2 regions of the Paenibacillus sp. ALJ109b genome follow, and region 1 is predicted to be linked to the other one. Evidence: predicted binding sites of a transcription regulator. Region 1 holds the regulator's gene; the other holds the start of a gene.

Evidence for each region. The regulator CtsR, encoded in region 1, represses protease genes until heat stress. The targets are predictions, from matches to a motif close to ATGGTCAATAAAGGTCAAACA.
Region 2: a site for CtsR is predicted at 6,562-6,582, ahead of clpP (ATP-dependent Clp endopeptidase proteolytic subunit ClpP). Genes of this name have one in related genera too.

Annotation. Positions count from the first base shown of each region.
Region 1 covers NZ_JAAIFP010000010.1:671-15,782, reverse strand. The annotation lists gene cysE (serine O-acetyltransferase) at 1-500, opposite strand, end outside; gene gltX (glutamate--tRNA ligase) at 1,095-2,558, opposite strand; gene ispF (2-C-methyl-D-erythritol 2,4-cyclodiphosphate synthase) at 2,592-3,068, opposite strand; gene ispD (2-C-methyl-D-erythritol 4-phosphate cytidylyltransferase) at 3,065-3,757, opposite strand; gene G3352_RS12770 (PIN/TRAM domain-containing protein) at 3,851-4,936, opposite strand; gene G3352_RS12765 (nucleoside triphosphate pyrophosphohydrolase family protein) at 5,111-5,506, shown strand; gene pssA (CDP-diacylglycerol--serine O-phosphatidyltransferase) at 5,629-6,360, opposite strand; gene disA (DNA integrity scanning diadenylate cyclase DisA) at 6,404-7,480, opposite strand; gene radA (DNA repair protein RadA) at 7,494-8,861, opposite strand; gene G3352_RS12745 (ATP-dependent Clp protease ATP-binding subunit) at 9,155-11,617, opposite strand; gene mcsB (protein-arginine kinase McsB) at 11,806-12,876, opposite strand; gene mcsA (protein-arginine kinase activator protein McsA) at 12,905-13,429, opposite strand; gene G3352_RS12730 (CtsR family transcriptional regulator) at 13,460-13,921, opposite strand; gene G3352_RS12725 (GNAT family N-acetyltransferase) at 14,393-15,112, opposite strand, start outside.
Region 2 covers NZ_JAAIFP010000031.1:40,686-55,797, reverse strand. The annotation lists gene G3352_RS31510 (S8 family serine peptidase) at 1-2,069, shown strand, start outside; gene G3352_RS26310 (CynX/NimT family MFS transporter) at 2,161-3,396, opposite strand; tRNA gene G3352_RS26305 (tRNA-Arg) at 3,690-3,763, opposite strand; gene G3352_RS26300 (hypothetical protein) at 3,954-4,931, shown strand; gene tig (trigger factor) at 5,067-6,395, shown strand; gene clpP (ATP-dependent Clp endopeptidase proteolytic subunit ClpP) at 6,772-7,362, shown strand; gene clpX (ATP-dependent protease ATP-binding subunit ClpX) at 7,375-8,628, shown strand; gene ispG (flavodoxin-dependent (E)-4-hydroxy-3-methylbut-2-enyl-diphosphate synthase) at 8,752-9,849, shown strand; gene lonB (ATP-dependent protease LonB) at 10,019-11,773, shown strand; gene lon (endopeptidase La) at 11,860-14,199, shown strand; gene yihA (ribosome biogenesis GTP-binding protein YihA/YsxC) at 14,355-15,008, shown strand.

The DNA of each region.
Region 1 (15,112 bases):
ATTCTGCCCGGTATGCCTACAACGGTGCTGTTCGAAGGAACTTCCTTCAGTACAACCGAGTTCGCACCAATATTACATTGATCCCCCACGCTGAAGGAACCTAGCACCTTCGCCCCGGATGAGATAACCACATTATTGCCAATTGTCGGATGTCTCTTCCCTTTTTCTTTACCCGTTCCACCAAGTGTGACCCCCTGATAGATGACAACATCATCGCCAATTTCACATGTTTCCCCAATCACGACGCCCATGCCATGGTCAATAAACAACCGATTGCCAATCGTAGCGCCGGGATGGATTTCGATGCCTGTCATAAAACGGCTGACCTGTGAAATGAACCGGGCGAAAGAAAACCATTTCCGCTTGTATAAAAAGTGTGCCACCCGGTGCGCCCATATCGCATGCAGCCCCGAGTAGGTAAATACAACTTCAAACCATCCCCGGGCCGCCGGATCGTTTTCAAACACCGCCTGGATATCTGATCTGATCTTCTTGAACATGCTCGTTCCCCTCTTGTTCAGGTCTTCGTCCTCCGGCTTACCGGACGGCGCGGCCCTCATGGTAGTGTACTTCCGACTCGACCTAAATAGAAAACGCCCCTGCAGCTATTAAGCTGCAGAGGCGTTTATCGCGGTCCCACTCTGCTCGGTTCATGCCTTAACATACAAGAACTAGGCTGCCTGTTATAGCCGCCTCATGTCCTTGCACAAGAATGAACCCTCAACAGTTCCGTAACGGGAACCAACCGTCACAACCTATCCTGACGTTTTCCTCTCTCCTACATAACGAGAGGCGGGGCCGGATTCGGCTATGCAGCTCACGGGTGCATTTCGACTGACGGACAGCGGATGGCTCACAGCCACCGCAGCAAAGAATCCTGTTCTTTACTGCGGGGCCATCCTCTCTGAATCTGTCCGGTTCAACCTACTTCTCCCGGTCTTTGCTGTTTTTATGATGAATGATAAAATCATACCATTTAACCTTTGTGTTGCTATTATAGCGAAAAGGTTATGGACTGACAACAATCTTCCTTCATATCGGTATAAACGAAGTTCTATCCTTAAGTCCAAAGTAGACTCTAATAGGGGCGTTTCTTATGCGCCTTTTACCTGAGCATGCAATCGATCAATCACCGTATCACGGCCAAGCAGTACAATCGTTTGGTTCAGATCACGGCCATGAGTCTGTCCTGTCAGAGCTACACGAATCGGCATAAACAACTGTTTACCCTTAAATCCGGTCTCTTTCTGAACTTCTTTGATCAGCGCAGCCATTTTACTTGGTGTAAATTCGTCGCTAGCCTGTACTTTATCTGCAAATGCCTTCAGAACGATTGGTACCTGCTCCTCAGCCAGTACAGCAGCTCCTTCACTTTCCAACTCCAGGTGGGAACGGAAGAACACTTCCGACAATTCCACGATATCGGAGGCAGAATTCATTTGCTCCTGGTAGAGATGAACAAGCGTATATGCCCATTCTTTCTGTTCAGGTGACAGCTCAGCGGCAATACGTCCCGCTTTTTGCAGATGTGGAATCGCCATTTCGGCAATGCGATCCGGGTCCGCATTTTTGATGTAGTGGTTGTTCAAGTGAGCCAGCTTGTGAGTATCAAATACCGCCGGGCTCTTGGACAGACGCTTCGTATCAAAAATGGAGATTAACTGCTCCTGCGAGAAGATCTCTTCTTCGCCTTCAGGGGACCAGCCAAGCAGGGAGATGAAGTTAAACATCGCTTCAGGCAAATAGCCGAGCTGATCATATTGTTCAATAAACTGAATAACGGACTCGTCACGTTTACTCAGCTTTTTGTGGTTTTCATTCACGATCAACGTCATATGACCGAATTGCGGCGGCTCCCAGCCAAGCGCTTCATAAATCATCAGTTGACGCGGTGTGTTAGAGATGTGATCTTCGCCACGCAAGACATGAGAGATCTTCATCAGGTAATCATCCACAGCAACTGCATAGTTGTACGTGGGAATGCCGTCTTTTTTCACAATAACGAAGTCGCCGGATTCCTTGCTGTTGAATGAGATTGCTCCTTTGACCATGTCATCAAACGTATAGATGCGTTCTTCCGGTACACGGAAACGAATACTCGCCACACGGCCTTCCGCTTCAAATGCGCTCTGTTGCTCCGGTGTCAGATCACGGTGTTTACCCGAATAACGCGGAGTTTCTCCACGTGCTGTCTGTTCTTCACGTTCTTGCTCCAGCTCTTCTTCCGTGCAATAACAACGATAAGCCAGACCTTTGTCCAGCAGTTCCTGCGTATATTTACGATAAATGTCCAAACGTTCCGTCTGACGGTATGGTCCGTACTCGCCGCCGACATCAATACTTTCGTCCCACTCGATTCCGAGCCATTTCAAGTATTTCAGCTGACTTTCCTCACCACCGGCAATGTTGCGTTTCACGTCCGTATCCTCAATACGAATAATGAATTTGCCGTTATTATGTTTGGCATACAAATAGTTAAACAGCGCCGTACGGGCGTTCCCGATATGCAGGTGTCCCGTTGGACTCGGCGCGTAGCGCACGCGAACTTCGGTGCTCATAATATCCCCTCCGTCTCTAATTGGTTGATGATATCACACGCGAACAAGGCAAACAACCGATTGGGCAGCTATACCCTCTCCCCGTCCGGGGAATCCGAGTTGCTCTGTTGTTGTCGCTTTGACATTCACCTGAGTTACATCCGCTTCAAGTGCCTTGGCAATAACCTCGGCCATCTGCGGAACATAAGGTGCCATCTTCGGTTTCTGTGCAATTATGGTTGAATCGATGTTCCCCAGACGGTATCCACGATCCTTCACCAACTGCCACACATGCTCCAGCAGTTTCAGGCTATCCGCATCCTTGAACTCCGGATCGGTATCCGGGAAGTGTTTGCCAATATCCCCAAGTGCAAGCGCACCAAGAATGGCATCACTGATGGCATGCAGCAGCACGTCTGCGTCCGAGTGACCCAGCAGTCCTTTTTCATAAGGGATCGTGACCCCGCCAATAATGCATGGGCGTCCCTCTACCAGTTGATGTACATCGAATCCCTGTCCTACACGTATCATCGCTTCTTCTCTCCCTTGAGCAAAAACGCGGCGTATTCCAAATCTTCCGGCGTCGTTAATTTGATATTCGTATAACTGCCTTCCACAACCTTGACCGACATTCCCTGGCGTTCAGCCAGCATTGCGTCATCCGTTCCTAGAAATCCGTCCCGGTCCGCCGATTCGTACGCAAGCAGCAGGGAAGAAAGACGAAAAGCCTGCGGGGTTTGAATGCTCCACAGACTGCTGCGGTCCGGCGTCGCCGTAACGATTCCATCCGCATTTACTTGTTTGATCGTATCCTTCACTGGAACGGCCAGTACAGCTGCTCCACCCGACATAGCGGCCTTCATACATCCCATAATCTGCTCACGGTTTATAAAAGGACGTACCCCGTCGTGAACGAGGACCCAGTCTGTCCCTAGTGCCTTAAGGCCTTCGTGGACCGAATGCTGTCTCTCTTTCCCTCCGGGGATGACACGGACACGTGATTCCAGTCGGTATTCTTTTACCCAATCCTGGCTGCGTTCAACATCGGCAGCTCCCGTGACCAGCACCATTTCGCTGACCTCGTCCATAGCCGCAAACACTTCAAGCGTATGTATGAAAACGGGCTTGTCCTGCAGCAGCAGAAACTGCTTACTCTCGGTTGTTCCCATCCGGGTCCCCCGACCTGCCGCCACAATGACAACACCCCACCCTTTATCCATGCCGCAATCCCTGCCTTGTCTGTCAGTTTACCGTTCGGAGATATAATACAGTTATATTATAAACTCTAACGATACACTACCCATCATACCGCTTTATTGGGCTTTTTCCAACAGTTTCGGCTTGGCAAAAATCATTCGTCCCGCTGACGTCTGCAGCACACTGGTCACCAGCACTTCCATCATCATGCCGATATACTCGCGTCCGCCTTCCACAACAATCATCGTGCCATCATCCAGATAGGCTACACCTTGACCGTGTTCCTTACCATCCTTAATAATCTGCACCATAATCTCCTCACCTGGCAATACCACCGGCTTAACCGCATTGGCGAGATCATTGATGTTTAGCACGGATACGCCTTGCAGTTCACAGACCTTATTCAGGTTGAAGTCGTTGGTGACAACTTTGCCCTGAAGCACCTTGGCGAGTTTGACCAGTTTACTGTCCACTTCGGAAATTTCCTCGAAATCACCTTCGTAAATGAGAACTTTGACGTCCAATTCCTTCTGAATTTTATTCAGAATATCAAGCCCTCTCCGTCCTCTGTTCCGCTTGAGCAAGTCCGATGAATCGGCAATGTGCTGCAATTCTTCCAGAACGAATTCCGGGATTACAATCGTTCCCTCGATAAATCCGGTTTTGCATATATCCGCGATGCGACCATCGATAATTACACTGGTATCCAAAATTTTGTGCTCTTCCAGCCGTCTCTCCTCATCTACCTCGGGATGACCCCAGCGTCCTGACATCCAGAAGGCCGCCAGATCGTCTTTCTTCGCCATGGCAAGCATATAGCCTGTATAGCTACTTACGACCGTCAGCGCCACCTGAAGCACCTCTCCAGCCGTCCCAAGCCATGCCACACAAGGATATAACAGCAAGGCCACCAGCAGTCCTGCAACTGTACCCGCCGCACCTGCAGCCAATTCTTTCATCGGTACTTTGGCCAAAGAATCAATACTATTATGCAGTCTGGTTGCCATTAATGTTCCACCGATGTTACACATGGACATAAACAATACAGCACCTAGTAGGGTTGATACCCCAACCCCCAACAATCCTGCTGATTGAATCCATTCAGCCATCCAAGGGACGGATTTTCCTGCCAGATGATATGCCGTGTAGCCGAACCATGCACCGCACAATCCTGTAAAAGTTAAAATGCCTTTTTTCCACATAAGTCCCTGCACCTCCTTCAATATATCTTCATCTTTATATCCAGTATGATCCAATTCCCAGATTGCTAATCCTGCTTTTGAAGAACTTTTTGGAAATGTTGCAATCGTCAGTTGAAAGAAGGTAAATTATTGGCATATAATGAATTCAATTCATATCCCGAGGTGAGTAGCAAAATGAGTACGCTAAGTTTACAGGCTTTTCAGGATCAAGTTTCCGAGCTGTTGCTGCGTCATCGCAGCCTGATTGATGTACTGTCCAAAACAGGACAAGCCGGCGCCTCTGTCAACCGTGCCGTGTCCAAGGCCATTACCGAATGCGGCTGCATTGAGCTGCACGCCACCAAGCAGAAATATGCCCCTGAGAGCGATATTGCTCAATCAAAAGGCCTGCTGGAAACGCATGTGGAAGGTGAATTGTGCGAGAATTGCAAAGAGGTAATCAGCTCTGAACTGGGGCGGAACCTGTTTTATATGTCGGCTCTCTGCAATCTACTGGACATCAACATGGAAGAGGTCGTAAATCACGAGTCACAGAAATGTTCGACGTTAGGGATGTTCAATTTGTCGTAAACAATACGTATTTCGTTGCAAATGGTTAAGTTACCGTATAGATTTGAAAAACAAAAATAAGCACGCATTCTCCTGTCAGGAGCGTACGTGCTTTCTTTGTATTTTCCAGAATACTGGATTACCTAGCGATCGGAAGGACGGGAAGACTTCTCTTCTTTACGCTTTTTGGCTCGGTTACGTGAGGCTGCCGTCCGCATATTATGCTTCATCCCATATAGAGCGTATAACACAAGTGGAATAAAGATCAATTTGGACAATTGTTCTGGAAACATGACCGCCACCACTACCGCAAAGACGATAACCCAAGGTGCAATCCAAATCGCTTTGCGCGGCAGACCAACCTTTTTGAAGTTGGGGTATTTCAGCGAACTTACCATCAGATAAGATAACAGCAACGTCGCAATCATCATACTTACAGGACCGATATCCTTGTTAAAGAGGGACAGTGTTGCCAGAACCCCTCCGGCCGCTGGAATCGGCAATCCTGTGAAGTACCCGGGGATGCCGGGGCGAACGTTAAACCGGGCAAGCCGGATAGCCCCACAAATTGGAAAGCTTGCGGTTGCGATCCAGGCGAGAACCGGAGTTGCGTCCTGAAACGAGACCATGAATATAATCAGAGCTGGAGCTGCACCAAATGAAACCATGTCCGACAAAGAATCCAGCTCTTTACCAAACTCACTCTGGGCATTAAGCGCACGTGCCACACGGCCATCCAGACCATCCAACAACATCGCAATAATGACCAAAATGGCAGCCAAACTATAATTCCCATCAATTGAAAGCAGGATTGCCATCATTCCAAGAAACAGATTACCCAAGGTAAAGAGATTCGGAATGAATCTGGTTAACATCGTTGTTTCACCTCATTATTTTCAAGCCGTTATAGGCAAACCCTTACATTTGTCTGTCAATAAACATCTGCTCCTGCAAACGCTTGAGACCTTCCTTAATGGTTCGGGCGCGTACCTCTCCAATCCCGTCCACTTCGTCCAGCTCTTCAATTGTAGCCATAATGACATGAGGCAATTGTTCGAATTGATCCACCAGGTTATGGATGATGACATTCGGCAGGCGGGGTATCTTGTTTAATACCCGATATCCGCGAGGTGCAACCGAATCTTCGGATGTAGCCGCTGATGAAGGATATCCCAACAGACGTACGATATGATGTGCATCCAGCAATTCATCGTCCGACAATCTTTTCAGACCAACGATAATCTCACGGATTCTGTCATCACTGTCATCACGGGCATAGTCCTTATACAGTAGCCATGCTTCCTCTTCTGTTGTACCGACGAGTTCCTCCATCTGCATAGAGATCAAACGACCCTCGTTGCCGAGTTCATGAATGTAACGCTTAATTTCCGTTTTGATACGCATAACCATTTCCGTACGCTGAATGACATTGACCACCTCAGGAATCGTCACCAGTTCCTCAAACTCGGAGGCGCTCAGATTCGTAAGCGACTGCGTCAAAACAGCTTTGTATTTCTCCAAGGTTTGAATCGCTTGATTCGCCTTGGTCAAGATAACCCCAATTTCCTTGAGGGAATACCGTAGTGTTCCTTGGTATAAGGTGATAATATTCCGGCGCTGCGATATAGATACGACTAATTTTCCTGTTTGTTTCGCGACACGCTCAGCCGTCCGGTGACGGATCCCCGTCTCAGATGAAGAAATGGATGAGTCAGGAATGAGCTGAGTATTGGCGTATAGGATACGCTTTAAATCCTCGCTTAGGATGATGGCACCATCCATCTTGGCGAGTTCATACAGATAGTTCGGGGAGAAATCACAGTTAATCGAGAATCCTCCATCCACCACTTCCATTACTTCAGGGCTGTATCCTACAACCAGCAGTGCACCCGTCTTGGCGCGCAGCACGTTCTCCAGACCTTCGCGGAAAGGTGTACCTGGTGCGATCAGCCTTAACAATTCGTTCATATTATCCAGTTGGCTCGAATCTTTCATCTTGTTATGCCCCCTAATCTAAAGCAACCGCTAGTGCATCTGCCACGGTATTCACACCGATCAGTTGTATCCCGCGAGGATGTTTCCAGCCCTTTAAGCTTTTTTCTGGTAAAATGACACGCTTGAAGCCCAATTTCTGAGCTTCTTTCACACGTTGTTCAGCCCGTGAAACGGCCCGAACCTCACCCGTCAAACCGATTTCCCCAAAGATGACGTCATCTGGCTTGGTCGGTACATCTCTCAAGCTGGATGCGATACTTACAGCAACCGCCAAATCTACTGCCGGCTCATCTAATCTCACACCACCAGCTACGTTTAGATAAGCATCCTGTGTTTGCAAGAACATGCCCATTCGTTTCTCCAGTACCGCAATAATCAAGTTTAATCGATGGAGATCTACCCCTGTTGCCATACGTCGGGGAGAAGGGAAATGTGTGGTTGAAATCAATGCCTGCAATTCCACAAGCAGAGGACGTGTGCCCTCCATGCTGGCAACTACGGTAGAACCCGCCACACCCAGTGGACGTTCTGACAAAAAGAGCTCAGAAGGGTTGCCTACTTCACGAAGTCCATCTTCGCCCATTTCAAAAATGCCGATCTCATTGGTCGAACCAAAACGGTTCTTGACCGCACGTAAAAGGCGATACGTATGATGCCGCTCTCCTTCAAAATAAAGAACACAGTCCACCATATGCTCCAACATACGTGGACCGGCAATAGCACCTTCTTTCGTAACATGCCCCACAAGTACGGTTGCAATGCCTCGCCCTTTGGCGATCCGCATGAACCGTGATGTACATTCCCTTACCTGAGCTACACTGCCGGGAGCACTGGTGACTTCTGGCAGATATACGGTCTGAATGGAGTCGATGACTAGAAAATGCGGCTGGATCTGCTCCACCGCTTCCTCAACCCGCTCCATATTGGTCTCACATAGTACATATAACTCAGGAGACAGCGCACCCAGACGGTCAGCCCGCAATTTCGTTTGCTTAACTGATTCCTCGCCTGAGACATATAACACGCGCAAACCTGAATGAGTCAATGCATGAGATGTTTGCAACATCAATGTTGATTTTCCGATTCCGGGGTCTCCGCCCACCAGAACGAGAGATCCTGGAACAATTCCGCCGCCCAAAACCCGGTTCAGCTCTTCAATTCCAGTCTGTACACGCGGTTCCTGACCGCTATCTATATCTATGATGGGAAGTGGCTTATCTTTACTCTCAAAAAGAGGGGAATTTCTTCCTTGTGTTTTGACCACCGTTTCGGTTTCTTCCACCATCGAATTCCAAGACTGACAACCCGGACATTTGCCGTACCATTTGGGGGCTTCATAGCCGCATTCCGTACACTGAAACTTGGTTTTAACTTTGGCCACTTCAGCACTCCTAGGATTTATTTTATAACAGCATTTTGCATTTTTCGACGAATTTTGCCTAAACTCCCTGACGTGCAGGGTTAATAAAAGTTTACCATTGTTTGAGATTTTTCGTAAAGGATTATCGCAAACTTTACACATGTTCGTAGCCAGTTCAAATTTTGTTTTCTGATAAACAACAGCTTTGGGGCTCTGACTGGCACAAAAACACAAAAATCCTTCCCGACTTAAGCCAGGAAGGATTTTTGTTTTATACATCAGACTCAGTAGTTATGTCACTAGTTAAGTGACACTTATTTCGTTTCGATTTCCTCAGTGGAAGGAACAACAACGTCTTTTTTCGTTACAGACAATGCCCCGTTCTCTTCATCAATTAGCAATGAATCACCTTTGGTTACATTACCCGTGAGCAACTCTTCAGACAATTTGTCTTCGATATGCTTTTGGATCGCCCGACGAAGCGGACGCGCACCGTAAGCTGGATCGAAGCCAGCTTTGGCAAGGAAATCCTTGGCATTGTCGGTGAGTTCGAAGTCAACCTCGTATTCACGTAGCCGTTTCCGAAGCTCCTCACTCATCAGTGTAACAATCTCAGCGATGTGTTTCTCTTCAAGAGAGTGGAACACGATAATTTCATCAATCCGGTTAAGGAACTCTGGACGGAAGCTTTTCTTCAGCTCATCCATGACTTTACCCTTCATGTTATCATAATCCGCACCTGCATCCACAACTGCTGTGAAGCCGAGTGTAGAGTTACGTTTGATCGCTTCAGCACCCACGTTGGATGTCAGAATAATCAACGTATTTCGGAAGTCAACAACGCGACCTTTGGAATCCGTCAGACGACCATCCTCAAGCACTTGCAGCAAGATATTGAATACTTCCGGATGTGCTTTCTCGATTTCATCGAGCAGGACGACGGAGTAAGGTTTGCGACGAACTTTCTCTGTCAGCTGCCCACCTTCTTCGTATCCAACATATCCCGGAGGCGCTCCGACGAGTCGGGAAGTGGAATGCTTCTCACCATACTCGGACATATCGATCCGGATCACTGCATTTTCATCGCCGAACATCGCTTCAGCCAGAGCACGAGCCAGCTCGGTTTTACCTACCCCGGTAGGACCTAGGAAGATAAATGAACCCATCGGACGTTTAGGATCTTTCAATCCGGCCCGAGCACGACGAACTGCACGACTGACGGACTTCACAGCCTCATCTTGGCCAATGACACGTTCATGAAGAATAGACTCCAGGTTCATCAAACGTTGTGTTTCTTCTTCTTTCAGCTTGTTCACCGGAATTCCAGTCCAGTTGGCTACCACTTGCGCGATATCCTCAGGCGTTACTTCAGAATCCGTGCGACCTTGTTTTTCTTTCCATTGGTTCTTCGTTACATCCAGCTCTTCACGGATTTTTTGTTCCGTGTCACGCAGAGCTGCTGCTTTTTCGAATTCTTGGCTTTGAACCGCTGCGTCTTTTTCCTTACGGATATCTTCGAGACGGCTTTCCAATTGTTTGAGGTTTGGTGGAATCGTGTAAGAGTTCAATCTTACTTTGGAGCCCGCCTCATCAATCAGGTCGATCGCTTTGTCCGGTAGGAAACGGTCTGTAATGTACCGATCAGACAGTTTAACAGCCTGCACAATCGCTTCATCTGTAATTTTCACCCGGTGATGCGCTTCGTAACGATCACGCAAGCCGTGTAAAATCTGAATTGCTTCTTCTGGAGAAGGCTGATCCACCGTGATCGGTTGGAAACGGCGCTCCAGGGCAGCATCTTTCTCGATATATTTGCGGTATTCATCCAGTGTTGTTGCACCGATGCACTGCAATTCTCCACGGGCCAAAGCCGGTTTCAAAATGTTCGAAGCATCAATTGCACCTTCTGCTCCACCTGCACCAATCAGGGTATGCAATTCGTCGATGAACAGGACAATGTTACCCGCTTGACGAATTTCATCCATAATTTTTTTCAGACGATCTTCGAATTCACCACGATATTTTGTACCTGCGACAACCGAACCCATATCTAAGGTCATGACACGTTTGTCACGCAAAGTCTCCGGAATTTCGTTGGCGATGATTTTTTGTGCAAGTCCTTCAGCGATGGCCGTTTTACCTACACCTGGCTCACCGATCAGTACCGGGTTATTCTTGGTACGACGGCTCAGAACCTGAATAACACGTTCGATTTCTTTACTACGTCCAATCACTGGGTCCAGGTTGTTCTCTCTGGCATACGCCGTAAGGTCACGTGCCAGACTGTCCAGTGTTGGTGTGCTGACATTGGCAGGTGTACCGTTATGACTGGATACGGCTTCACTGCTGCCAAGCAGTTGCAGTACTTGTTGACGTGCCTTGTTCAAACTAATACCCAGGTTGTTCAGCACACGTGCCGCAACCCCTTCGCCTTCACGAATCAATCCAAGCAGGATATGCTCTGTGCCTACATAGGTATGGCCCAATTTGCGAGCTTCATCCATAGACAATTCAATTACTTTTTTCGCACGAGGCGTATATGCAATGTTCGTAGGTTGCTCTTGGCCACGGCCAATCAGCGTTTCTACTTCATCTTGAATTTTTTCCAATCCGAGTCCCAGGCCGATCAGCGCTTTGGCTGCGATGCCTTCGCCTTCACGAATGAGGCCGAGCAAAATGTGCTCTGTACCGATGTTATTATGACCAAGACGGACAGCTTCTTCCTGCGCCAATGCGAGCACCTTTTGGGCCCGTTCCGTAAATCTTCCAAACATCATATCTCCTGCACCTCCATGGTTTTGGATAAAACGGGGGCTGTTAAAAGGATCCCACCGTATTCTTCATATCATTTTTGTTTGCAGCCATGCTGCGAATAAAATCATTCAGCATTCATTTATAGAAATGCTCTATTATATAAAAAGCCGCAGATGCGACGTGAAACCTTTATAAACAACTCTTGATCAACCTAAGATTGATTGGCTGCACTGATCGTATCACGGATCAACTGAGCCCGATATATGTCACGCTCATCTGTCCGCATGTCTTCCCCAAATGTTTTCTGCAAAAAGCCCGGCTGTGTCATCACATTCAACTCGTTCATCACGGTTATGGACAAGCCGTCCAACAAGCCGAGATCTACGCCAAGTCGAACATCAGACAGACGCTGTGCAGCTTCCTTCGAATCGACGATGGCTGCATGGGACAGTATGCCGTATGAACGCATAACCCTGTCGGTAATTCGGAGTCTAGAGTCCGTAATTAACCGTTCTCTAGCAGTTCGCTCATGCCCAATCATCTGTAACACAACACTATGCAGGTTATCGATGACTTCTTGTTCCGTCTGTCCCAGTGTGATCTGGTTCGAGATCTGGAACAGGTTACCCATCGCCTCACTGCCTTCACCGTAAATTCCCCGTACAGTCAGTCCGACTTGGGAGACTGCGGTTAGAATGCGGCCAATCTGCTGTGTCATCACCAGAGCGGGCAAATGCATCATGACAGATGCTCTTACACCTGTACCTACATTCGTAGGACAGCTGGTTAAATATCCTCTGCGGTCATCAAAAGCATAATCCACATGCGCTTCAAAAGCATCATCTATGGCGGAAGCTTTCTCCCAGGCTTCTTTCACCTGGAACCCCGGATAGAGGCACTGGATACGAAGATGATCCTCTTCATTAATCATAATACTGACAGATTCATCCTCACTGAGAATAACAGCACCATTTCTGGATTCGTTCGCAAGACTAGGACTGATCAGATGTTTCTCTACCAGCACCCGTTTGTCAAGGTCATCGATATCAATCAGATCCAAGGTATGAAAATCTCCAAAGGCATGAACGTCATCGTACTGAAGTACTTCGCTCAGCTTATTCAGCACTTCTTCCGATTGCTCATTGGAAGCCAGCATCGGAAACGGATAATGCTGCAGGTTGCGTGCGATCCGGACTCGGCTGCTAATGACGATTTCGGAATCAGCCGCATCACTGCGCATCCAGTCGCTGAGCGCCTTCTCTGTAAAACGAAGATTAGGCATTACGCATCCCTCCTACTCATCACAAACTTTACTCCTGAGCTATTTCTTTTTCAAGTTCCCTGATCTGATCACGAATTTGAGCAGCTTCTTCAAACTCCTCTTGCGTTATACTCTCCTGAAGATCCCGTTTCAGATCAGCAATCTGTCGTTTCACCTTGATGCGGCCACCAGCTCGTGCAGGCACTTTACCCACGTGGGAAGTGCTACCATGAACCCGTTTGAATAGCGGGTCCAAACGACTGTCAAAATATTTATAACAAGAACTACAGCCAAAGCGGCCGATTTTGCTAAACTGTGAATAGGTCATCCCGCATTCTTCACAACGAAGGGATTGCGCAGGTGTTGCTCCTGCACTGCCATTTTTGCCTGTAGGCTCAAAATCAAGCAACCCGGACAATAAGTTATGAATGGAAAATCCGTTGGATGTTCCGGGAATCATTTCCCCTTTTTCACGAGCGCATGACTCACAAATATGGAATTCCGTCTTCTCTCCGTTCACGATTTTCGTGAAATGGAGTGTTGCCGGACGTTTGTTGCATTCTTGGCACAGCACAATGATGTACCCCCTTGATCCCGATAGTTTTCATTTACCGAGCAAAGATATTAACATCGCCTTTAACATTCTGGCACGAATTTGATCCCGGTAAGGAAGTTTGACCAATATAATCTCTCTCGATACAGCTGCCCGCATCAACCCGGCTTCCCTTTTGCTTAAGAAACGTGCTTCTTCCAGTTGGTAGATCAGACCTTCGGCAGCTGTCTGCCCGATCTCATCTCCAATACTATGGTGCAAATGGTTATGCAGAGCCGAGTGAGCCGGCAATTCAATCCGCTGTATGCGAACATAACCGCCGCCGCCACGTTTACTCTCTACAAGGTAACCTTTTTCGAGTGTAAATCGGGTGCTGATGACATAATTGATCTGGGAAGGCACACATGAAAATTGGTCAGCCAGATCATTACGTTGAATTTCGACCATTCCTTCGGGACTTTCATGCAAAATACTCTTCAGATATTGTTCGATAATATCAGAGATATTACGCATCCACTCATCCTCCACTGTCTGAAACGTTAAGTCAATAAGGACCCACACGCCCCTACAGAGTACACCTTCTCAACCCATTTAACCAATCAAGGAAACAGCGAAACTGATCTTCAACGGTCTTTAACGGGAGAGCGAAGGACGCTCGAAGGTCCTTTAATATTGCTTTTATCCGCTGATGTGCACTACCTCTAAAATGGCTCCCACCACCGGATTGCAGAAAGAAAGCTACGTAAGTATTTAACCTTTAGTTGACTTTGACTTTCTTTGACTTTATATACATTATAGCATATTTTGTGGTTTTGCCAAGAGGGAGCACTATTCATTTTTTACGATTTTACACGAAATATTCGGCTGACACAAAAAAACCTCTCCAAAATAGCTGGAGAAGTCCATTTGTCTCATACTAGCAACGTAATGCTATACAAGTTAATCTACAAAATTGATCCTAGAATATTCGTTACTCTATGAGGATCAGAAAAAATCAAGTAGATACGTTTCCCGATCAGGAATCGCTTGTTCCAGAGCCTTAATCGCTCCATTCGGCCCTTCAATTCTACCTATTTGAGCCATCTCTGAGGGCCTGCGATACCCCATCAGTATTGCTGTGAGCGCCTGAATGTCTACTTTAACAGTCTGATCTTTAGCAGCCGGCTCCGATGTTTTCCAAATCGAAGCTGTACCGTTCATCGCCACATTCAACTGCCATACCCCTTCATTCCATGGTGCGTGTGCATCCTCTACCTGGAGATTAATCTGTACTGGTGAGTCTGGGCTCGCAAAAGGATACTGTGAAATAAATTGTTCTACACTCACAATACGTGCCATGAAGAAAGGTACAATTTCCTGCTGAATCCGCGGATTATCTAATTGAAAAGCAAGCATATCACTGGCTGGTGCCTGTAAAGTGACTTCCTCAATCATAGAATCATGGTTGGCAATAAAGGTCCATAAACCTTGTCTTGCCTCTTCATTCAGATAAATGATCTCTCTAATGGTAAACTTTCTTTCCTTAACCTCATATAAAACATAGCCTTGTGCTTTACCAGCTTCATCATAATATACGACTTTCTGGTTGGCTCCATTAGTGAGAACTGAGTTCTCCCATCTCGCATCATCCCGGATCAAAGTTCCGTTATAGCGCTCAGCATACGCACTGTATACTTCCTTTAATACGCTGAGTCCGGGATCACC
Region 2 (15,112 bases), on a different contig from region 1:
TGAATCCAACACGTACTATCCCTGGTGTATCCGTTGCGGTGGACAAGAGCTCTTTTACACTGAATGGTGAGGAAGAGTTACAGGTTACTATTACAGTTCCAAAAGGTGTTACTGCGGTAGCAGAAGCGCAAGGATACCTTCAGTTGTCTAATGGAACGGACACATTTAGTGTTCCATATGTCGCACATTTCAATCTTACATTGGCAGGCGTTAAATACATTGAGACTGTGAAAGGTACAGAAAAGAACCCGTTCCATTATCCATTGAAGTCTGATGGTACGTTGGATAAACTCAATGTAGCTATGGAATTCTACAATCCTATGAATTTTGCCCTTATTGAGATCTTTGATGGCCTTAACCCGGATGGGGGCTATTATGGAGATGGATATATTGGATCTATTTTTGGAAACTACTATAGTTTCGCTGCTAACACAAGATATAATCTGGAGTGGGATGGACAGTATGCAGACTACACTACCGACGAGGTAACAAATATTCCAGATGGTCTTTATACGGTTGACATCACTACAATCGGTGTTGATGGCAAAACGTATATCGAAGATACTTCTCCATTTTTGGTGAAAAAAGCAGCGCCTGTTGTAACAGCACCAGATAAGTTGGAAGTGGTGCAGGCGGACAAAGAAGCTTTGACAGGTAATGTTGATGATCTTTATATCGTAGCCGCTCCAGCGCTAAAAAATGGATGGGATACTGAACTTGATGTAACAGCTTCATTGAAGGCTGGGTACACTGTGAAAGATACATCGAATAAGAAGATTGATGAAGGTGCCTTTGAAGTTGAAACAGACGGTTCATTCACTCTTAGACTCGGCAAGTTGTTAGCTGGGGAGTACATTGTGGAAATGTCTGTTGAGGACTTACAAGGTTTGACTGGAACAGCGTCTACATCACTTCTGGTGAAAAAAAATCCTGATCCGGAAGTTCCTAATCCTGGTACACCATCACCGGGCTCTGGTTCAGGGTCTTCAGGCGGATCGAGTTCTTCCAATTCTTCTCCATCACCTGCACCAACGCCTACAATTAAAGGTGACGCATCTATATCTGAAAAGAAAAACGCTGACGGAACTACACAAGCTACAGCAGCGATTTCCGAAACGGTAATCAATACACAGTTGCAGGATGATAAGAGGGAAATCAAGCTGGATTTATCAAGTGTTGAGTTTGACAAATATAGTCTAGTAGATCTGACAATCAGTAAGGCCACTGCATATAAAATTCAAGCCTCAGGTAAAAATCTGATTATTGAGGGCAAAACGTTCAATGTGAATATTCCTGCTGCTTCTTTAACGGATTACGTCACAGATACAGGATTTAGCTTGAAGTTGCATGTTGCAGAAGGTAAGGATAGCAAACAAAACGAGAACATTGTTTCTCAAATTGTGTCTATTGATCTTGATGCTGACAAATTCAAGCACAATATTGGACTTACTTTGAAGTATGATGTGAAGTCTGTAAAAGACGTACGTAAAGTTATTGCTTATCATCAGACAACAACAGATACTTGGCAGCCTGCATCTTTGTCCAATGCGTCTCAAAAAGGACAATTGGAATTCAATGTAACACAACCAGGTTCTTATGTTGTTGTAGAAAATGCTGTAACTTTTGGAGACATCAACAGCCACTGGGCTAAAGATGAAATCGAAGTTATAGCCTCTCAACAAATTGCTAAAGGTATTAGTGCTAGCACATTCTCACCGAATAGTACCATTACTCATGCAGAATTTGCGACGTTGCTAGATCGTATTTTCGAAACGGGAATCGATTGGGAAACACGTAGTAAAGAAGCGAATGCGCAGGACCAATTGACACGCGAAAATATGGTTTTGATGATTGCAGATGCTTTGGAAATAAAACAAGGAGTAACATCCATTGGATTCAAAGATGAAGATCAAATTTCAGATGGAGCGAAATCAGCTGTTCATTTTGCTGTAGAGAATGGTTTGGTAAAAGGTATGTCTGGCAACAAGTTTGCTCCAAAAGCTACATCAACTCGTGCTCAAGTATCTGTCGTTCTATACCGTCTACTTGAATATCTGGATAAGCTTTAATAACTATTCTGATCACAGTGTGAGTTTATCAAAAAAAGAGACCTTTCCATTAGAAAGGTCTCTTTGCTTATATAATGGAAGGGCCTATTCATCATGAACCAATCAAACGGTTGGCACTTGCTTTCAATCCCATGAAAAGTAACAGAACAGCAAGTGTAACTTGCAAAAGCAATGGAAGGGTCCATCCTTGTGTCCAATCATGAAGCACCCCGAACAGCAACGGCCCGACGGCTGCCAGCATATACCCAAAGGATTGAGCCATACCTGAAAGTCCCGCAGCCTGTCTTGCATCAGACGTACGCAGTACAAAAAACATGGTTACAAGTCCGAACGAAGCCCCGGCTCCAACGCCGGCCAAAGCAACACCGACGGTTACGAGAGAGGAGATGCCGCTCAAAAGGAATGCGTACCCCAGAATCAGACATGAACCTGTAATTGCTGTCAGCCCACGTTGATCTTTCATTCGTCCAGCCAGAATGGGAACGATGAACGTTACCGGAACACTAACCATTTGCATCAGGGATAACATCCAGCCCGCTGAAGAGGAACTGAAACCCTGATCAGATAGAACCTCTGGCAGCCAGGTAATTGTAGTGTAAAAAATTAAAGATTGCAGTCCCATGAACAATGTGACATACCAGGCTAAGGAAGATGTAATAAGGCGAACCGGCTTCGCTTCCGTTTTCGAAGCCACGTAAACTTCGCCGCGACGTCCAGAACGGACGTGAGGCAGCCAGAGAATGAGGGCCAAAATGGACAGTATAGCCCACATGCCGAGTGAAGCATGCCAACCCATGGAGGTTAAGCCTGCCGCAGGAACGCTGATTCCTGAGGCGATAGCGCCCCATATATTCATGGACACAGAATAAAGTCCGGTAACGAGCCCCACTCGCAATGGGAAATCCCTTTTGATTAGACTGGGCAGCAATACGTTGCTCAGGGCAATGCCACATCCAAGGATCGCTGTTCCTGCAAAGAGAACGGGTACAGAGGGCATAAACCGGAGGGATACGCCTATGGTCACGAGGATTATGGCAGTTAACAGAGCGGTTTCTAGTCCGAATCTTCGCGCCAATTGTGGAGCGAACGGAGAGATTGCCGCGAAGGCAAGCAAAGGAAGAGAGGTGAGTAAGCCTGCCAATGTATGACTTATTCCTGTATCTGTACGGATCAGTTCCACAATGGGACCTGTTGCCGTAATAGGTGAACGCATTGTTGCTGCGATAACGATAATGCCTGCCAGCAAGAGCCCAAGTTTCATGGATGCTGACGATGAATTATCGACTGCAGAGCGGTCAGGTGAGTTTTGACGTAAAGATGATGGCATGGTAAATCTCCTATAGTTTATTTGTCTAATATGTATACTTTGATACATACATATACATAAACAAGCATAACATCCCGTGTCAACATCAGCCGATTAACGTATTCAATCATCCCCAGAACGCAAAAAAAAGCTTCCCGAAGGAAGCTTTTCTTTAATTACGTCCCAGGAGGGATACTCTCCTTGCAGTCGAGACTGCGAAGTAATCCTACCGAAGTTTATGCTCCGACGAACCATCGGGGTTTTCATCCCCAGAACGCAAAAAAAAGCTTCCCGAAGGAAGCTTTCTTTAATTACGTCCCAGGAGGGATTCGAACCCCCGACCGACGCCTTAGAAGGGCGTTGCTCTATCCAGCTGAGCTACTGAGACATGAAATTTTTCAAGCAAAATTGATTTTATCATAAATAATGATGAATATCAAACATTTTATTATAATATATTTTTCGTATATGATATTTGGCGGCGGTAACGTTTTTTTCATTATAATTAAGGTTATGTTAGAATATCAGAAGAACTCAAAAAATAGATCGACTTTCGTTTAATATACATCTATTTATGGTTGATTGCGACTGGAGATTCAGGATACAGAGGAGGTGCTCCTATTAAGGAATCCACGACCCCGGAAACCGAGCACAGTAACAATATCGTGCTGTTTCCTAAGACGCTGGACTATTACCAGATTCAATTGACGGTTATGCTAGAAAATGAACGATATGGTGAAGCGATGGACCTGCTTCGCTTTTTGCTGCAATGCCAAGGGCAGGAAGAACGGCATTACGACGAATGGCGAGCCCTGCTCGAATGGCTTGAAGCTGCATTCCCTCATTATGGGGAAGATTTACCCGAGGTTCGTGAAGAGCGTGAGGAAGAGGAAATCAGCGAAGAGGACATGGCACGTCAACATGCCCGATCCAAGCTTGAGCAGGATGACGGCTATGCGGATAAACTTCTTCGTACCGTGATGGAGGAACCTTTATCTGAACAAACGATGCTGGCGCTGGAGCAGCTTGCATATCTCGATCGGCCAGAAATTGATGATTCGCTTACCGGTTGGCTCAAAGACAAGACACTGCATCCTTTACTTCAGTTCCGTGTGCTTCAGACATTACGACGCCGAGGTGTTCAAGGCATTATTGCGTTTACTCGTGGGGAAGAGCCGGTTGAAGTGGAGATTGATACAGTTCCGCTGAGACCTGAGGATTTCCCGATTCAGATCGTTCAGATTCTTGAAAGGGTAGCAGATCAGACGGAGGTTCATGAACCTACGCTCTTTTATTTTGCACAAGAACTGTGGATTCAATATGTCATGGCCGTGTACGGAACCCGTGATTACCTGTCCATGCTGGAAGAAAATGATTCCATGACAGATATATGGGCAGCTGCTCTACATATGACCGTTGCAGACAGTCTGGGCGGTTCGCATGACGAGGAAGATACTCGCTCAATGTATGCTGTGACAGGGGCGATGCGCTTTCGTCTGGAGCAAGCATATCGATCGATGAAGCAGTTTGTTTCTGCCGGTTTGGATGGTCAATAGGACCCGGAAACGTTTTCCTCAAACCGTATCAAGGGATTCCCCTTGAAAAAGAATCTAATCTTGTTTATACTAAAATGGTTATTTTGTACGTGATTGCCTACGTGAACATGCGAATTTTGGAGGGGAAAGTATACAATGAAAGCAACTTGGGAAAAGATAGAGAAGAACCTTGGGGTTCTTGAGGTTGAAGTGGGTGCAGATCGTGTAACTGCAGCACTCGACAAAGCTTTTAATAAAGTAGTTAAACAAGCAAACGTACCTGGATTCCGTAAAGGTAAAGTTCCACGTTCGATCTTCGAAGCTCGTTTTGGTGTGGAAAGCTTGTATCAAGAAGCAATTGACATTTTGCTTCCTGAAGCTTACACAGAAGCAATCGACCAAACGGATATCTTCCCGGTTGATCGTCCTGACGTAGATGTCGAGCAATTCGCTAAAGGACAAGTATTCAAGTTCAAAGCGAAAGTAACCGTTAAACCTGAAGTTACACTGGGTGACTACAAAGGCGTTGAAGTTGCTGTAGCCAAACATGAAGTAACGGATGTAGAAGTGACTGAAGAGCTCGAGCGTCTTCAACAACGTCACGCAGAACTCGTTGTTATCGACGAAGGTGCTGCACAAAACGGCGACGTTGCTGTAATCGACTTTGACGGTTCCGTTGATGGTGTACCGTTCGAAGGCGGACAAGCTGAGCGTTATTCCCTGGAACTTGGTTCCAACACATTCATCCCAGGATTTGAAGAGCAGGTTGTGGGTCTTTCCACAGGCGACTTCAAAGACGTTGAAGTAACTTTCCCAGAGAGCTACCATGCAGCTGAACTGGCTGGCAAAAAAGCGGTATTCAAAGTGAAAGTACATGAAATCAAACGTAAACAACTTCCTGAACTGGACGACGAGTTTGCAAAAGATGTTAGCGAATTCGATACGCTTGAAGAGTACAAAGCTGACCTGAAAACGCAATTGGAATCCCGCAAAGCAGATGAAGCCAAAGCAGCTCAAGAAAATGCTGTTGTAGAAAAAGTGGCTGAAAATGCTGAAGTGGATATTCCTTCTGCAATGATTGACAGCGAAGTACAAAACATGATGCGTGATTTCGACAACCGTCTGCGCAACCAAGGTATGAACCTGGAAATGTTCCTGAGCTTCTCCGGTCAAACACAAGCTGACCTGAGAGGACAAATGCAGGAAGATGCTTCCAAACGTGTTCGTAACAACTTGGTTCTTGAAGCAGTTGGTAAAGCGGAAAACATCGAAGTGTCTGACGAAGAAGTTAACCAAGAACTCGAAAAAATGGCTGAGTCTTACAAGCGTCCTGCTGAAGAGATTCGTGGCATTCTCGAGGGTAATGGTTCCCTGGACAGCCTTCGTGACGAAGTGAAACTGCGTAAAACGATCGATGTTCTCGTTGAGAACAGCAAAGTCGTTGAAGCTGTTGAAGCTCCAGCTGCAGAAGCTGACGAAAAATAAGACAAGCTGTTATGTAATGAACAGCTGAATAAACGATAAGGCACGTGAATCATTGCGTGCCTTATTTTTAAATTATGGCATCCATTTTATAGAGGATTCAGTAATAATATGGATGGGATTCGTTGTGACATTGGTTATGCACATTCAACGTCCTATGGTTCTCCTGCAAATAAAAAAAGGTGAAACGGCATAGGATTGCTCCGATTTGCACATACATAGAAAACATGGTTAAATATGATCAGGCAAAAAAGTAAACTCACTCTGTCTTGACACCACTTGTGAAAAATGACATTGTCACAGGAACGTGTTAGAATGAATTTGGGTTTGCTTTACAGGTAGCCTATGTCTAATTACATGTAGAAAAGAGGTTGGTCTCATGAGTCTGGTGCCAATGGTTGTTGAACAAACCAATCGAGGCGAGCGGTCTTACGATATATATTCGCGTTTGCTGAAGGATCGCATTATCTTTTTAACCAGTGCGATTGATGACGATGTAGCCAATCTTGTCATAGCGCAGCTTTTGTTTTTGGCAGCCGACGATCCTGAGAAGGATATCAGCTTGTACATTAATTCACCTGGTGGTTCTGTCACCGCAGGGATGGGTATATACGATACGATGCAATATATCAAGCCGGATGTATCGACCATTTGCGTAGGTATGGCAGCAAGCATGGGCTCGTTATTGCTGACAGCCGGTGCTCCTGGCAAACGATATGCGCTGACTAACAGCGAAGTGATGATTCATCAGCCGCTTGGCGGCGTTCAAGGACAGGCTGCGGATATCAAAATTCACGCAGAATGGATTATTAAAACACGTCAGAAACTGAATCAAATATACGTCGATCGTACAGGTCAACCCCTTGAGAAAATCGAGCGGGATACAGACCGTGACTTTTTCATGAGTGCTGAAGAAGCCAAAACGTACGGCATTATTGACCAGGTGCTCAGCAGACCGATCAATTCCTAAAGGGGTGGTTTCATGTTTAAATTTAACGATGAGAAAGGGCAATTGAAATGCTCTTTTTGCGGTAAATCTCAGGAACAGGTGCGCAAGCTGGTCGCTGGACCGGGCGTTTACATTTGTGATGAATGTATCGAACTGTGCACTGAAATCGTAGAGGAAGAGCTCGGTCATGACGAAGAACTGGACCTCAAAGATATTCCAAAACCGAAAGAAATCCGCGACATCCTTGACCAGTACGTCATCGGACAGGATCAGGCGAAGAAGTCTTTGTCTGTAGCGGTTTACAATCACTATAAACGGATCAACACACAAAGCAAGATTGAGGACGTTGAATTGCAAAAAAGTAACATTTTGCTGTTAGGACCTACGGGTTCTGGTAAAACGTTGCTTGCGCAAACGATGGCCAAAATCCTTAATGTTCCTTTTGCTATTGCTGATGCAACTTCATTGACGGAAGCAGGTTATGTCGGCGAAGATGTAGAGAACATTCTGCTCAAGCTGATTCAAGCTGCTGATTATGATGTGGAAAAAGCAGAGCGCGGCATTATTTATATCGATGAAATTGATAAAGTAGCGCGTAAATCCGAGAACCCATCCATTACACGTGATGTATCGGGTGAAGGTGTTCAACAAGCGCTCCTGAAAATTCTGGAAGGAACTGTAGCTTCTGTACCGCCACAAGGTGGTCGTAAGCATCCACATCAGGAATTCATCCAGATTGATACCACCAACATCTTGTTTATTTGTGGCGGTGCCTTCGATGGTCTCGAGCAAATGATCAAACGCCGGATCGGTAAAAAAGTCATCGGCTTTAACACCGTTGCGGAACAAAAAGATCTTAAACCAGGTGAATATCTGGGTATGGTATTGCCGGAAGACTTGCTGAAATTCGGTCTGATTCCGGAGTTTGTAGGCCGTTTGCCAGTTATCTCCACTTTGGAGCCGCTGGACGAAGATACACTGGTACGGATTTTGTCCGAGCCAAAAAATGCGCTTACGAAACAATACCAAAAATTGCTTGAACTGGATAATGTAAATCTGGTGTTTGAACCAGGAGCATTACTGGCGATTGCGAAGGAAGCCATTAAACGAAACACGGGTGCACGTGGTCTGCGCGCAATCATCGAGGGCATTATGCTTGAGATTATGTACGAAGTACCTTCCCGTGATGATGTTACGAACTGTGTCATTACCGAAGAAGTCGTTGAGAAGAGAGTCGTGCCTGAACTAAGCCAATCCAAGGACGACAAGCAGGAAGAAAGTGCCTAACTAAAGGTTAATATTCCGTTTCAACACTGAAATATAGACTTGTCAGTTCTCCACTCCTGGCAGAAGGCGAATTCATGTCTCTGTCAGGGTGGAGCTTTGACGTTGTGGGGAGAGAAATCACTCATGTTTTTAAGACAAGATACACGACCCGTAAAAGTGGGTAACTTAACGATTGGTGGCAGCAACGAAGTCATCATCCAGAGCATGTGTACAACGAAAACGGCAGACGTTGAGGCGACCGTGGCAGAGATTTTGCGTTTGGAAGAAGCAGGCTGTCAAGTGGTGCGTGTAACGGTGAACAATGAGGAAGCTGCAGCAGCCATCAAGGAAATCAAAAAACGGATTAATATCCCGCTCGTAGCGGACATCCATTTTAATTATAAACTGGCGCTCCTTGCGATTGAGAACGGCATCGATAAAGTACGGATTAATCCCGGCAATATCGGTAAACGTGCAAAAGTAGAGGAAGTCGTGAAAGCTTGTAAAGAGAAGGGTATTCCGATTCGAATCGGGGTAAACGCAGGATCTCTGGAAAACCATTTGCTTGAGAAATATGGTTACCCAACAGCTGATGCTATGGTAGAAAGTGCACTTTATCACATTGGTATTCTGGAAGAACTTGATTTCCATGATATCATCGTGTCTCTCAAAGCATCGGATGTGCCGATGGCGATTGAGGCGTATACCAAAGCAGCTCAAATCATTCCGTATCCGTTGCATCTGGGCATTACCGAGGCGGGTACGTTGTTCTCTGGTACAATCAAAAGTTCTGCCGGTATGGGTGCCTTGTTATCGATGGGTATTGGTTCGACGATGCGGATATCGCTTAGTGCAGACCCGGTTGAGGAAATCAAGGTCGCTCGTGACCTGCTCAAAACCTTTGGTCTAATTTCCAATGCAGCTACGCTGATTTCCTGTCCTACCTGTGGGCGTTTGGATATCGATCTGTTCTCCATTGCGAATGAAGTGGAAGAGTATATCTCCAAACTCAAGGTGCCGATCAAAGTATCGGTGTTGGGTTGTGCCGTTAACGGTCCGGGTGAAGCCAAGGAAGCGGATATCGGTATTGCCGGTGCACGTGGAGAAGGCTTGTTGTTCCGTCATGGTAAAATGATCCGTAAAGTTCCGGAAGAAATCATGGTTGAGGAATTGAAAAAAGAGATCGACAAAATCGTGGAGTCCTATGAAACGACAGGCGTTATTCCTGGCCGCTCGCACTGATTGATTTATATATCGTTATGTAACAGTCCGTCATCATTGACGGGCTGTTTTTTGTTCTCAAACATACAATTTCCCGATCACCCGTTTACGTCTCGGTGAAAAGGCTATACTACCAAGTATTAGCATGATCTCATATGAGAATAGGGATAGAACAGGAGGATGTTGAGACATGGAATTTGGTATGGTCATAATGATGATTCAGTTATTTTTTGGTGTGGTGATCGGTTTGTATTTCTGGAATTTGCTTCGTGGGCAGAAAACGAATCGCGGTGCGGTTGAGCGTGAATCCCGCAAGGAACTGGAGAAGCTGCGGAAGTTGCGCTCCATTTCACTCACCAAGCCCCTGTCAGAGAAGACACGTCCGGCAACCATTAATGACATTGTAGGGCAAAAAGACGGACTTCGCGCCCTTAAAGCCGCACTATGCAGTGCTAATCCTCAGCATGTCATTATATATGGACCTCCAGGGGTAGGTAAAACAGCTGCGGCAAGGGTGGTTTTGGAAGAAGCCAAAAAGAATCCGTCATCTCCCTTCAAGGCCGATGCCAAATTCACGGAACTCGACGCCACAACGGCGCGTTTTGATGAACGGGGTATTGCTGACCCTTTGATTGGTTCAGTGCATGATCCGATCTATCAGGGAGCAGGAGCGATGGGCGTAGCTGGTATTCCTCAGCCGAAACCCGGTGCCGTTACGAAAGCGCATGGAGGGATGCTTTTTATTGATGAGATTGGTGAATTGCATTCCATCCAGATGAATAAACTGCTGAAAGTGTTGGAGGACCGCAAGGTCTTTTTGGAAAGTGCGTACTATAACTCGGAAGACACGCATACTCCTGCTTATATCCACGATATTTTTCAAAATGGTCTGCCAGCCGATTTTCGTCTTGTCGGAGCGACGACTCGTTCGCCCCATGAACTGCCTCCAGCCTTGCGCTCGCGGTGCATGGAGGTCTATTTCCGTCCATTGCTGCCCGAAGAGATTGGGCAAATCGCAGAAGATGCTGTTCAGAAAATCGGATTCAGTCCGTGTCCAGAAGCAGTGGATGTGGTTAAGCGCTATGCAACCAATGGTCGTGAAGCGGTGAATATCATTCAGCTCGCTGCTGGGCTGGCATTGACTGAAAAACGTGAAACGCTGCAGGCTTCGGATGTGGAATGGGTCGCTGGCAGCAGCCAAATTCAGCCCCGGCCAGATCGCAAGGTGCCTTTGCGGCCGCAGATCGGTTTTGTGAATGGCTTGGCCGTATATGGACCGAATATGGGCACCATTCTGGAGATCGAAGTATCCGCTGTTCCGGCTCTTCGAGATCAGGGACGAATTAACATCACGGGAGTTGTGGATGAAGAAGAGATTGGAGGCGGTTCGCGCACGCTCCGGCGAAAAAGCATGGCTAAAGGCTCGGTTGAAAATGTGTTAACCGTATTAAAGGCCATGGGTATTCGTCCTAACGATTATGATTTACACGTCAACTTCCCAGGTGGAACGCCAATTGATGGACCATCTGCAGGAATTGCTATGGCGACAGCCATTACATCAGCCATCCAAGGGCGTCCGATTGACCATGAGACAGCGATGACTGGCGAGATCAGTATTCATGGGCGGGTAAAACCGATCGGCGGCGTACTTGCCAAAGTGGAGGCTGCATTCCAGGCGGGTGCGAAGACTGTCATTATTCCGGCAGAGAACTGGCAGTCCATCTTTGAAAATCTGGATGGCTTACGTGTTATCCCGGTCGATACTGTTGAAGACGTATTCCGAGAAGTATTTGACTGGGTGCCTAATGAGGAGCAAGCCAAACAAATCAACCTTGCGGAGGAGACAGCGACACCTGCACCGGAGATTTTCCCACCGGCATCCGCATCCTATTTACGTGCTGACTTGCCCCGTCCAGGACAGGTTACAGATTCGGGAAGCTGCTAAGCGCTTCCCTTCATTGGTTTTTTATGTGAACATTTGATAGAATAATGAATGACTACAACCTGAGAGCCATTGGAGGTGCGAAAGCGATGGGACCGAGCAAAGCGAAAGGTCGTCGTTTTCCTTTACTGCCTTTAAGAGGACTTCTCGTCTACCCGAGTATGGTACTGCATCTCGATGTGGGCCGGGAGAAATCGGTCAAGGCTTTAGAAAAAGCGATGGTAGAAGAACATTTGATTCTCCTATGTTCCCAAGCCGAGGTAAATATTGAAGAACCAACACAAGAGGACATTTTCAGAATCGGAACCGTTGCCAAGGTCAGACAGATGCTGAAGCTTCCAAACGGGACGATTCGTGTACTTGTGGAAGGCTTGGAACGGGCTGAAATCATTGAATATACGGACAACGAGGAATACTATGAGGTTCTGGCTCAAGAGCTTCCTGAAGAGGAGAACAGTCATCCAGAAACGGATGCGCTGATGCGTACAGTTCTGAACCAGTTCGAAAATTATATTAATCTGTCCAAAAAGGTTACACCTGAGACACTTGCGGCTGTGTCCGATATTGAAGAACCAGGTCGTTTGGCCGATGTTATTACCAGTCACCTGTCTTTGAAGATCAAGGACAAACAGGAGATTTTGGAGACCATCGATGTTCGTGAACGGCTGGAGAAGTTGCTGGACATCCTGAACAATGAGCGGGAAGTGCTGGAGCTTGAACGTAAGATCAGCCAGCGCGTGAAGAAACAGATGGAGAAAACCCAGAAAGAATATTATCTGCGTGAGCAGATGAAGGCGATTCAAAAAGAGCTGGGTGAGAAAGAAGGCCGTGCCGGGGAAGTTGAGGAACTCCGAAATCAAATGGAGGCTCTTGACTTGCCGGACAAGGTGAAGGAAAAGGTTGAGAAAGAAATTGATCGTCTGGAGAAAATGCCATCAAGTTCTGCCGAAGGCGGCGTTATCCGCAACTATGTGGATTGGCTACTGGGACTGCCTTGGACGCAGATGACAGCCGACGATCTGGATATTCAAAAGGCCGAAGATGTGCTAAATGCAGATCACTACGGTTTGGAAAAACCGAAAGAACGTGTGCTTGAATATCTGGCTGTTCAGAAGCTGGTGAAAAAGCTTAAAGGACCGATCCTCTGTCTGGTTGGACCTCCAGGGGTAGGGAAAACGTCACTTGCCCGCTCTATCGCCAGATCCCTTGGACGCGAATTCGTCAGAATATCGCTGGGTGGCGTGCGAGATGAAGCAGAAATTCGCGGTCATCGTCGCACCTATGTGGGTGCAATGCCAGGTCGTATCATTCAGGGCATGAAGACAGCGGGTTCACTCAATCCGGTGTTCCTGCTGGACGAGATCGATAAAATGGCTTCGGACTTCCGCGGAGACCCTTCCGCAGCGTTGCTCGAAGTTCTTGATCCCGAACAGAACAACACGTTCAGTGATCACTTTGTAGAGTTGCCGTTTGACTTATCTAACGTTATGTTTATTACAACTGCCAACACAGTGCATAACATTCCACGTCCGCTTCTGGACCGGATGGAAATGCTCAATATTCCGGGGTATACCGAGCTGGAGAAGCTGCAAATCGCCAAAAACTATTTGCTGCCGAAGCAGAAACAGGACCATGGCCTTGAAGAAGATCAGCTGAATATCGGGGATGACAGCTTGCTGCGTGTCATTCGTGAATATACACGAGAGTCCGGCGTACGGAATCTGGAACAGCAGATGGCTTCGTTGTGTCGGAAAGCGGCCAAAAACATCGTGTCTGGTGTAGAAGGTCAGATTAACATTACACCAGATGAAGTGAAGGATTACCTTGGTCCGGGTAAATTCCGCTATGGTATGGCCGAACTGGAAGATCAGATTGGTACGGTGACGGGACTGGCGTGGACTGAAGTGGGTGGAGATACCCTCGTGATCGAGGTTACTGTTGTACCTGGTACAGGCAAGCTGACGTTGACAGGTAAACTGGGCGATGTCATGAAGGAATCAGCTCAGGCTGCATTCAGCTACACACGATCCAAAGCTGCACAGCTTGGCATTCCGTCCGACTTCCACGAGAAGAACGATATCCATATCCACGTTCCGGAAGGAGCCATTCCGAAGGATGGACCATCTGCCGGAATTACGATGGCGACTGCGTTGATCTCTGCTCTAACAAACAAACATGTCTCCAAGGACATTGCCATGACTGGCGAAATAACGCTTCGTGGTCGTGTGTTGCCGATCGGCGGACTTAAGGAAAAATCACTGGCGGCTCACCGTGCTGGTTATAAAAAAATATTATTGCCCAAGGATAACGAACGGGACCTGCGGGATATTCCGGACAGCATCAAAGAAGATGTGGAATTTGTTCCTGTAGCCCATATGGATCAGGTGCTGCAACATGCGCTTGTGGAACAGGCAGGAATAAACCTGTAGTCCGTTAAACGAGGGATCGTATGAAGAGTAAACCGTTCTGCGGAAGCTTTGGCGTCCGCTGGAACGGTTTTTTTGGTATGATAGAACAATCCATGGCATAATACCAACAGCAGCTCTAATTAAGAGCACAGGATTCAAGAGAGGACAGATACATTATGAAAGTAAATCAATCCGAATTTATTATCAGTGCCGTTCGGCCTGAACAATACCCCGAGGACGGCCTGCCCGAGATTGCCTTGGCGGGGCGGTCCAATGTAGGGAAATCATCTTTGATCAACCGTTTGATTAATCGCAAAAACTTGGCCCGGACAAGTTCTACCCCTGGTAAGACACAGCAACTGAACTATTATAAGATCAATCAGGATCTCTACTTCGTCGATTTCCCGGGATATGGCTACGCTAAAGTTTCCAAAGAGCAACGCTTTGCCTGGGGCAAAATGATGGAGAAGTACTTGTTGGGACGCGAGGAATTGAAACTGGTCATGCAGATGGTGGATATGAGACATGAGCCATCCAAGGATGACAAGATGATGAATGAGTGGCTCCGCCATCATGGCTTGCCTCTGGTAGTGGTTGCGACGAAGATGGACAAGATTCCAAAAACGCGTAGAGCCAAACATATTAAAGTCATCAAAGAAGCTTTGGATCTTCGTCCTGGCGATCTGTTTGTACCGTTTTCATCAGAAGAAGGTTTAGGTAAAGAAGAGTTATGGGAGATCATCACTCGTTTTGCCGGAATCGGTCAAGAAACAGTGGAAGAAGAGTCACAGGCTGAGAAAAATCACGAAGACAACGAAATTAACGGATAACCGGGATTACGCCATTTTGATGCAGGGAAGCGAGCAACTGGGGTGGATCTTTGATGCGATCAAGGATTAATCCATATTTTATGGATTTTCGTGAACATTCATTG